2 linked regions of the Alloalcanivorax dieselolei B5 genome follow. The protein of the gene in region 1 interacts with the protein of each later gene in a pairwise test. Links are inferred from orthologs where the notes say so. Each region holds a gene or a part of one and is shown on either strand. Other genes may lie near its edges.

Evidence for each region. Proteins that work in one complex are often made in the same cells at the same time.
Region 2: the proteins of eno (region 1) and rpe interact in binary tests that used the Escherichia coli proteins (3 or more experiments, as listed by UniProt). The link is inferred for Alloalcanivorax dieselolei B5 from one-to-one orthologs.

Annotation. Positions count from the first base shown.
Region 1 is NC_018691.1:2,108,516-2,111,326, reverse strand. It holds eno (phosphopyruvate hydratase), read right to left. Parts: upstream 2,146-2,811; coding sequence 856-2,145; downstream 1-855. Other genes in the region: kdsA (3-deoxy-8-phosphooctulonate synthase), read right to left, coding at 2,172-2,811; B5T_RS09545 (FtsB family cell division protein), read right to left, coding at 498-812; ispD (2-C-methyl-D-erythritol 4-phosphate cytidylyltransferase), read right to left, coding at 1-514. UniProt on the Escherichia coli protein: Catalyzes the reversible conversion of 2-phosphoglycerate (2-PG) into phosphoenolpyruvate (PEP). It is essential for the degradation of carbohydrates via glycolysis.
Region 2 is NC_018691.1:1,065,169-1,069,521, reverse strand. What follows is about bases 680-3,472. They hold rpe (ribulose-phosphate 3-epimerase), read right to left. Parts: upstream 2,517-3,472; coding sequence 1,842-2,516; downstream 680-1,841. Other genes in these bases: B5T_RS04840 (aminoglycoside phosphotransferase family protein), read right to left, coding at 3,214-3,472; murU (N-acetylmuramate alpha-1-phosphate uridylyltransferase MurU), read right to left, coding at 2,549-3,214; B5T_RS04855 (DMT family transporter), read right to left, coding at 1,047-1,841; B5T_RS04860 (C40 family peptidase), read right to left, coding at 680-1,024. Also shown: B5T_RS04865 (winged helix-turn-helix transcriptional regulator), read left to right, coding at 23-484; more of B5T_RS04860, read right to left, coding at 485-679; more of B5T_RS04840, read right to left, coding at 3,473-4,200. UniProt on the Escherichia coli protein: Catalyzes the reversible epimerization of D-ribulose 5-phosphate to D-xylulose 5-phosphate.

The DNA of each region.
Region 1 (2,811 bases):
TCAGGGCCCGCCAGATCAGGCTGCGGTCCACGGTGGCGTCGATGCATTGGCCAGGATCCGCCCGCTTGATGGTATCCACCACCGGGCAGGCCAGGATTCCGCCCTGCTCTCCGACGCCGTCGATCAGCTTCTGGATATCCGACAGGCGTACCAGAGGGCGGGCCATGTCATGTACCAACGCCCAGGCGTCCGGGGCCTGTTCCAGCACCGCCTGGAGGCCGGCCCGCACTGACTCGGCGCGACTGGCGCCGCCGGTGACGGTGTGGATACGCGGGTGGTCCTGGAGCGACAATCCATTAAGCGACAATCGCGGCCACCAGGGGTCACCCTCAGCCACCGCCACCACCACACAGGACAAGGGCGCGAACGCCAGCAACCGTTGCAAGGTATGTTCCGCCAGGGTGCGGCCTTCCAGCGTCAGATATTGTTTGGGCAGGCTGGCGCCCATACGCGCGCCGACACCGGCGGCGGGCACCACCGCGTACAAAGGGAAAGGCTTAACGCTTGTCGTCACGGGGTGTGTCCGGTTCCAGGATCAGGAAGAAGGTCTCGCCGTCACGGATCATGCCCAGATCCTTGCGCGCCAGCTCCTCCACCGCATCGCTGCCTTCCTTGAGATCACGTACGTCCGCCGCCATCAGGCGGTTCCGTTCACTGAGCGTGTGGTTTTGTTCGGAGAGCGCCTGAACCTCCTTTTTCAGGGTCGCCACATGGCGCAGGCTGCCCTCCCCGAACCACAGGCGCACCTGCAGTACCACCAGCAGCAAAGCCAGAACGGCGAGCATGACCTGGCGGGCCGGGGACAGTTTCATGGGCAATCCTCATCACGGGCGGCCGCTGGCCGCCCGTCGCTCCTCACAGGAATTTGAACTCTTTGCGGCCTTTGTAGGCGGCACGGCCCAATTCCTCTTCGATACGGATCAGACGATTGTATTTGGCCACTCGGTCGGAGCGGCACAGAGAACCGGTTTTGATCTGACCGGCGGCGGTGGCCACCGCCAGATCAGCGATGGTGGTGTCGGCGGTCTCACCGCTGCGGTGGGAAATCACCGCGGTGTAACCGGCGTCCTTGGCCATCTTGATGGCGTCCAGAGTCTCCGACAGGGAACCGATTTGATTGAACTTGATCAGGATGGAATTGGCCACGTTCTGGTCAATCCCCTGCTTGAGGATCTTGGTGTTGGTGACGAACAGATCGTCCCCCACCAATTGAACCCGGCTGCCCAGGGTCTGGGTCAGGATCTTCCAGCCTTCCCAGTCGGACTCATCCATGCCGTCCTCGATGGAAATGATCGGATAACGGTCACACAGCTCGGCCAGATAATCACTGAAACCGGCGGCATCCATGCTGCGCCCTTCACCGGCGAGCACGTACTGGCCGTCCTTGTAGAACTCGCTGGAGGCGCAGTCCAGGGCCAGGGTGATGTCGTCACCGGCTTTGTAACCGGCCAGGTCGATGGCCTTCATGATCGCTTCCAGGGCCGCTTCGTTGCTGGGCAGGTCCGGAGCGAAGCCGCCCTCGTCACCCACCGCCGTGCTCAGGCCCTGTTGCTTCAACACGCTTTTGAGGGCGTGGAACACCTCGGCGCCGTAGCGGATGGCCTCGGCCACGGTGGGAGCGCCCACCGGCTGGATCATGAATTCCTGAATATCGACGTTGTTATCCGCGTGCTCACCACCGTTGATGATGTTCATCATCGGCACCGGCAGGGAGTACTCGTTGTCGTCGTCCTGCAAATCGGAGATGTATTCGTACAACGGCTTTTGCTGGAATTGCGCCGCGGCCTTGGCGGTCGCCAGGGACACCGCCAGGATCGCGTTGGCGCCGAGACGGCCTTTGTTGTCGGTGCCGTCGGAGTCGATCATCAACTGATCCAATTCACGTTGGGCGACGGCATCGCGGCCCACCAGCAATTCGCGGATCTCGGAATTGACGTTGCCCACGGCCCGGGTCACCCCCTTGCCCAGATAGCGGTCTTTGTCACCGTCACGCAGTTCCAGTGCTTCGCGGGAGCCGGTGGAGGCACCACTGGGGGCACAGGCACTGCCGCTGGCGCCGGATTCGAGAATCACATCGGCTTCAATAGTGGGGTTACCGCGGGAATCCAGAATTTCGCGGGCCTTGATGTCGACGATCTTGGACATGGGAGAATTACTCCAGAATTTCAAATTCAGTCGTTGTCGAAGGCGGGGAAGGCCTTGACCGTATTATCCAGGGTTTGCAGCTGCGCCAGGAATGGCTCCAGGCGATCCAGACGCAGGGCGCAGGGGCCATCACATTTGGCGTTGTCCGGGTCGGGATGGGCTTCCAGGAACAGGCCGGCGATGCCCTGGCTGATACCGGCACGGGCCAGTTCCGCCACCTGGGCGCGGCGGCCACCGGCGGAGTCGCTGCGGGCACCGGGCATTTGCAGGGCATGGGTGACATCGAAGAACACCGGATAGCCGAAGGTCTTCATGATGCCGAAGCCGAGCATGTCCACCACCAGGTTGTTGTACCCGAAGCTGGAGCCCCGCTCACAGAGGATCAACTGGTCGTTACCGGCTTCCTCGCACTTGTGCAGAATGTGGCGCATCTCTTGGGGCGCCAGAAACTGGGGCTTTTTGATGTTGATGATGGCATCGGTTTTTGCCATTGCCACCACCAGATCGGTCTGCCGGGCGAGAAACGCCGGCAGTTGAATGATGTCCGCCACTTCCGCCACCGGCGCCGCCTGATAAGGCTCGTGCACATCGGTGATCACCGGGCACTGGAAGGTCTGTTTGATCTCCTCGAAGATCTTCAGTCCTTCTTCCATGCCCGGCCCGCGA
Region 2 (4,353 bases), 1.0 Mb from region 1 along the record:
AATCCCTTGGAGGGCTCCACCCGTGACCCGAAAACGCTTTGACGACCTGGACTGCTCCGTGGCCTGCGCCCTGGATCAAGTGGGCGACTGGTGGTCACTGCTGGTGGTCAAGGAAGCCATGCTGGGTACCCGCCGTTTCGTCGACTTTCAGCAGCGGCTGGGGATCGCCAAGAATATCCTTTGCAACCGCCTCAACCGGCTGGTGGACAACGGTGTGATGAGCAAGGTGGATGCCGGCGAGCACGGTACCCGCTACGAGTACCGGCTCACCGACAAGGGCCGTGACCTGTTCACGGTGATCACCGCGCTGCGGCAATGGAGCGAACGCTGGAACGGCAACCGCGACGATCTGCGGCTGGTGGACCGGATCAGCGGACACCCGATCCGCCAGCTCCATGTGGAAGGCGGTGACGGCCAGCCCCTGACCGTCCGCGATGTGCGTTTCGAGAACACCAGGGTCGGACGTCTGGCGACGGACACCTGATCAGAAGCGCGTTTCGATACGACGGGCGGTCCAGTAATGAGAACGCCAGTAGACATTGTCCAGCGACGAGACCATCACCCCACGGCTGGTGGAAGCGTGCATGAAGCGGCCTCGGTTCATATAGATCCCCACATGGCGAACACCCCGGCCGGTGCGAAAGAACACCAGATCGCCGGTCTGCAACTGATCCTTGGCCACTTTCTCCCCCACTCTCGCCTGCTGGTCCGTGGTACGTGGCAGGCGCACCCCCAGACGGTCATGGAAGGTGAGAAACACGAAGCCGGAACAATCAACGCCCTTGCGGGTCATCCCGCCCAGCCGGTAAGGCGTGCCTTCCCATTCTCGCAGTTGCGCGCTGAGCAAAGCGTGCACCATCCCCGGATTGGCCATATCCACGGAGTAATCCTCCATCGACACGGTCTGCTCCGGGTCGGCGTGGCTGCCCGCTTCCGGCTCGTTCCGATCCTCCACCACCACCGGCCGGCTGGCACAGCCGGCCAGCAGCAGGCACGACAAAATCACTCCGCTTACCAGGCGCATTCGATAGTCCGCTTCTTCCTTGTCAAAAGGGTAGCAGCGCCACCCATAACGGCACCACCGCGCCGTAGGCAACGACGATGGCCGGGTGCAGCTTCTGCAACGCCCGCTGCATCAACCAATAGGAAAGGATGCTGGTGAACACCGCCAAGTAAACCAGCCGCCACCAATGATCCCAATGCCACTGCGCCACTTCCGGTAACCGAGTCACGCCCACCAGGCACAGCAACACGCCGGCGAACAGCAGGCTCCAGAACGTGGTGGTGGCCGCCGCGGCGGGCAGCCAGTTCCGCAAAATAGCCCCACGGGATAACACCGCGTAGCCGATCACCGCCGCGCAACCGAGCAAATAGACCTGGCTACCCGGCCGCGCCAACAGCGCCACCAGGTCGGTGGGCGCCGGCAGGATCCAATACTGGATCACCAGATACAACACCAAGGCGAACACAACCAGCGGCACCGGGTGCAGATACTCCCGGTTGGCGTACCAGGCCAGAATCGCGGTACCCGGCGGCGACAACAGGTACAACAGAGACAACTCGATGCTGCCAACAGTTCGCAAAGCCTGGAACTGTGCCCAGAAAAACACCGCCAGCAGCGCGCCGAGGATCGCCCAGATAATTAAACGGCGCGGATTGATCGCCACCCGGGTGGCCACCGGAGCCAATAACAGCGCGGCGATCAGAAACCGTACGCCGGTCAGCGGCAACGGGTGCGCATCCCGCACCAGATATTCCGCGGTGGGAAAGGAGGTCCCGATCAGCAACGACCACACCAGCATTTCGCCATGCCCGGCGGCACGGGTGCGGATGCCGCTCATTCAGGCCAGGGCCAGTTCGGCACGCATCTGTTCGATCACCGCGCCATAGTCGGCCTTGCCGAAAATGGCGGACCCGGCGACAAAGGTATCGGCGCCGGCGGCGGCCACGTCGCGGATATTTTTCTCCGACACACCGCCATCGACTTCCAGACGGATCGGCCGTTCCTGCCGGTCGATCAAGGCGCGCACCTGCTCGATCTTCTTCAGGGTGCCGGGAATGAACGTCTGCCCGCCGAAGCCCGGATTCACGCTCATCAGCAGAATCATGTCGAGCTTGTCCATGACGTATTCCAGGCACTCCGGCGTGGTCGCCGGATTCAACACCAGCCCGGCCTGGCAGCCGGCGTCCCGGATCAGTTGCAGGGAGCGGTCCACGTGGCGGGACGCTTCCGGATGGAAGGTGATCATGGAGGCGCCGGCGTCGGCGAACATGCCGATCAGATCGTCCACCGGCGACACCATCAGGTGCACGTCGATGGGCGCTTCGATGCCATGTTTGCGCAGCGCCTGGCACACCATCGGACCGATGGTCAGATTCGGCACATAGTGGTTGTCCATGACGTCGAAATGAATCACGTCGGCGCCGGCGGCCAGTACCGCCTCGCATTCCTCTCCCAACCGGGCGAAATCCGCCGCCAGGATAGAAGGCGCGATCCAGGGGGCTTGCTTACCCATCAAGTTCTCCAGCACTGCCCGGGCCCGCGGGCTCAGGCGCGTAAAAAGTGATCCAGTTGTTCCAGGCGTCGCGGGGTTCCGATGTCCCACCACTGCCCCCGGTGATGTTCGCCGCTGACCCGCTCCGCCGCCATGGCCGCGCGCAGCAGTGGCGCCAGCTTCTGCTCGCCGGATGCCAGACCATGAAACAAGGCAGGGTGCAGACAAGCGATGCCCGCGTAGGTCAGCCGCGAGGCGCCATTATCCCGTACCCGGCCCTGCTCTGTTAAATGGAAATCCCCGTCCGCATGGTGCGGCGGGTTATCCACCAGCACCAAATGCGCGCGGTCGGCCGCCAGATCCAGGTTCAGGCGACTGAAATCGTAATCGGTCCAGATGTCACCGTTGACCAGCGCGAACGGCTCATCGCCGAGCATCGGCAAGGCGCGAAGTATACCGCCCGCGGTTTCCAGTGGCTTGCCTTCATGGGACCAGCGGATATGCACACCGAGACGCTCGCCGTCCCCCAGCCGTGCCGGCAGTTGCTCGCCCAGCCAGCCGGTATTGATCACCAGCTCACGGAACCCGGCGCGGGCCAGCCCTTCGATCAGATGTTCGATCAACGGTTTGCCGCCCGCTTCCAGCAACGGCTTGGGGGTATGGTCGGTGAGCGGCCGCATGCGATTGCCATAGCCCGCCGCCAGGATCATCGCCCGCATCAGGGACACGCCCATTCGTCCAGCAGCCGCCCCAGGTCCGCCAATTCCGGACGGCGGCCGATCACGGTACGCAGGTAGGCGAAGAAGCGGGACACGTCCTTCACATAACCTGGTTTGCCGTCCCGGTGCCGGATCCGGGAAAAGATACCGATCACCTTCAAATGACGCTGGACCCCCATCAGGTCACACCAGCGCAGAAAGGTATCGAACTCCGGCAGAGGCAAACCCGCGTCCAGACCGCGCTGATGGTATAGCCGCAGCCAGTCCAGCACCCGCGGCTCGGGCCAGCTGATGAACGCATCCTTGAACAGACAGATCGGATCGTAGCTGATCGGGCCGAGCACCGCGTCCTGGAAGTCGATGACCCCCGGATTGGGCTCGGTCACCATCAGGTTGCGCGGCATATAGTCCCGGTGCACGAACACCCGGGGCTGCTCCAAAGCCGACGCCACCAGCAGATCAAACACTCGTTTCAGACGCTCCTGCTGTTCCCCGGTGGGTGTCAAGGAGCGTTCATGCCGCAGATACCATTGCGGGAACAGCGCCAGCTCCCGGCGCAACAGCGCCTCGTCATAGACCGGCAAGCCGTCGGCATCGGCATGGACCTGCATCCGTACCACGGTATCGATGGCCTGACCGAACCAGGCATCGGCGTTGCGGTCATTCAGGGCCCGCAACCAGGTATCCGTGCCGAGGTCATCCAACAACAGATAGCCACGCGGCAGATCGCTGGCGCGGATCCGGGGCACATTGACGCCGGCGTCGGCCAGTCGCCGGGCCACGTCGACAAAGGGCCGGCAGTCTTCCTGTGACGGCGGCGCGTCCATTGCCACCAGCGAGCCCTGCTGCAGCGAATAACGAAAATAGCGGCGAAAACTGGCATCCACGGACGCCGGCACACCCATCACCGCCTCGCCGGTCTGTTCACCAACCCATTGATCCAACGCGGACTTGCGCGGATCCCGATCATCCTTCTCTGGCTGCATTGCCCATCCCATTCGTTTACACTGCGGCGATTGACGAAGACTACCGTGTCGCCCTGTTTCCTGCCCCGAGGTGCCCCGACCCGAGCGCCGGCATCGGGAAACACCGGGACAAATCCCGGCCAAGGGGGGCGTCCAGCGGTTTAAAACGGCCTT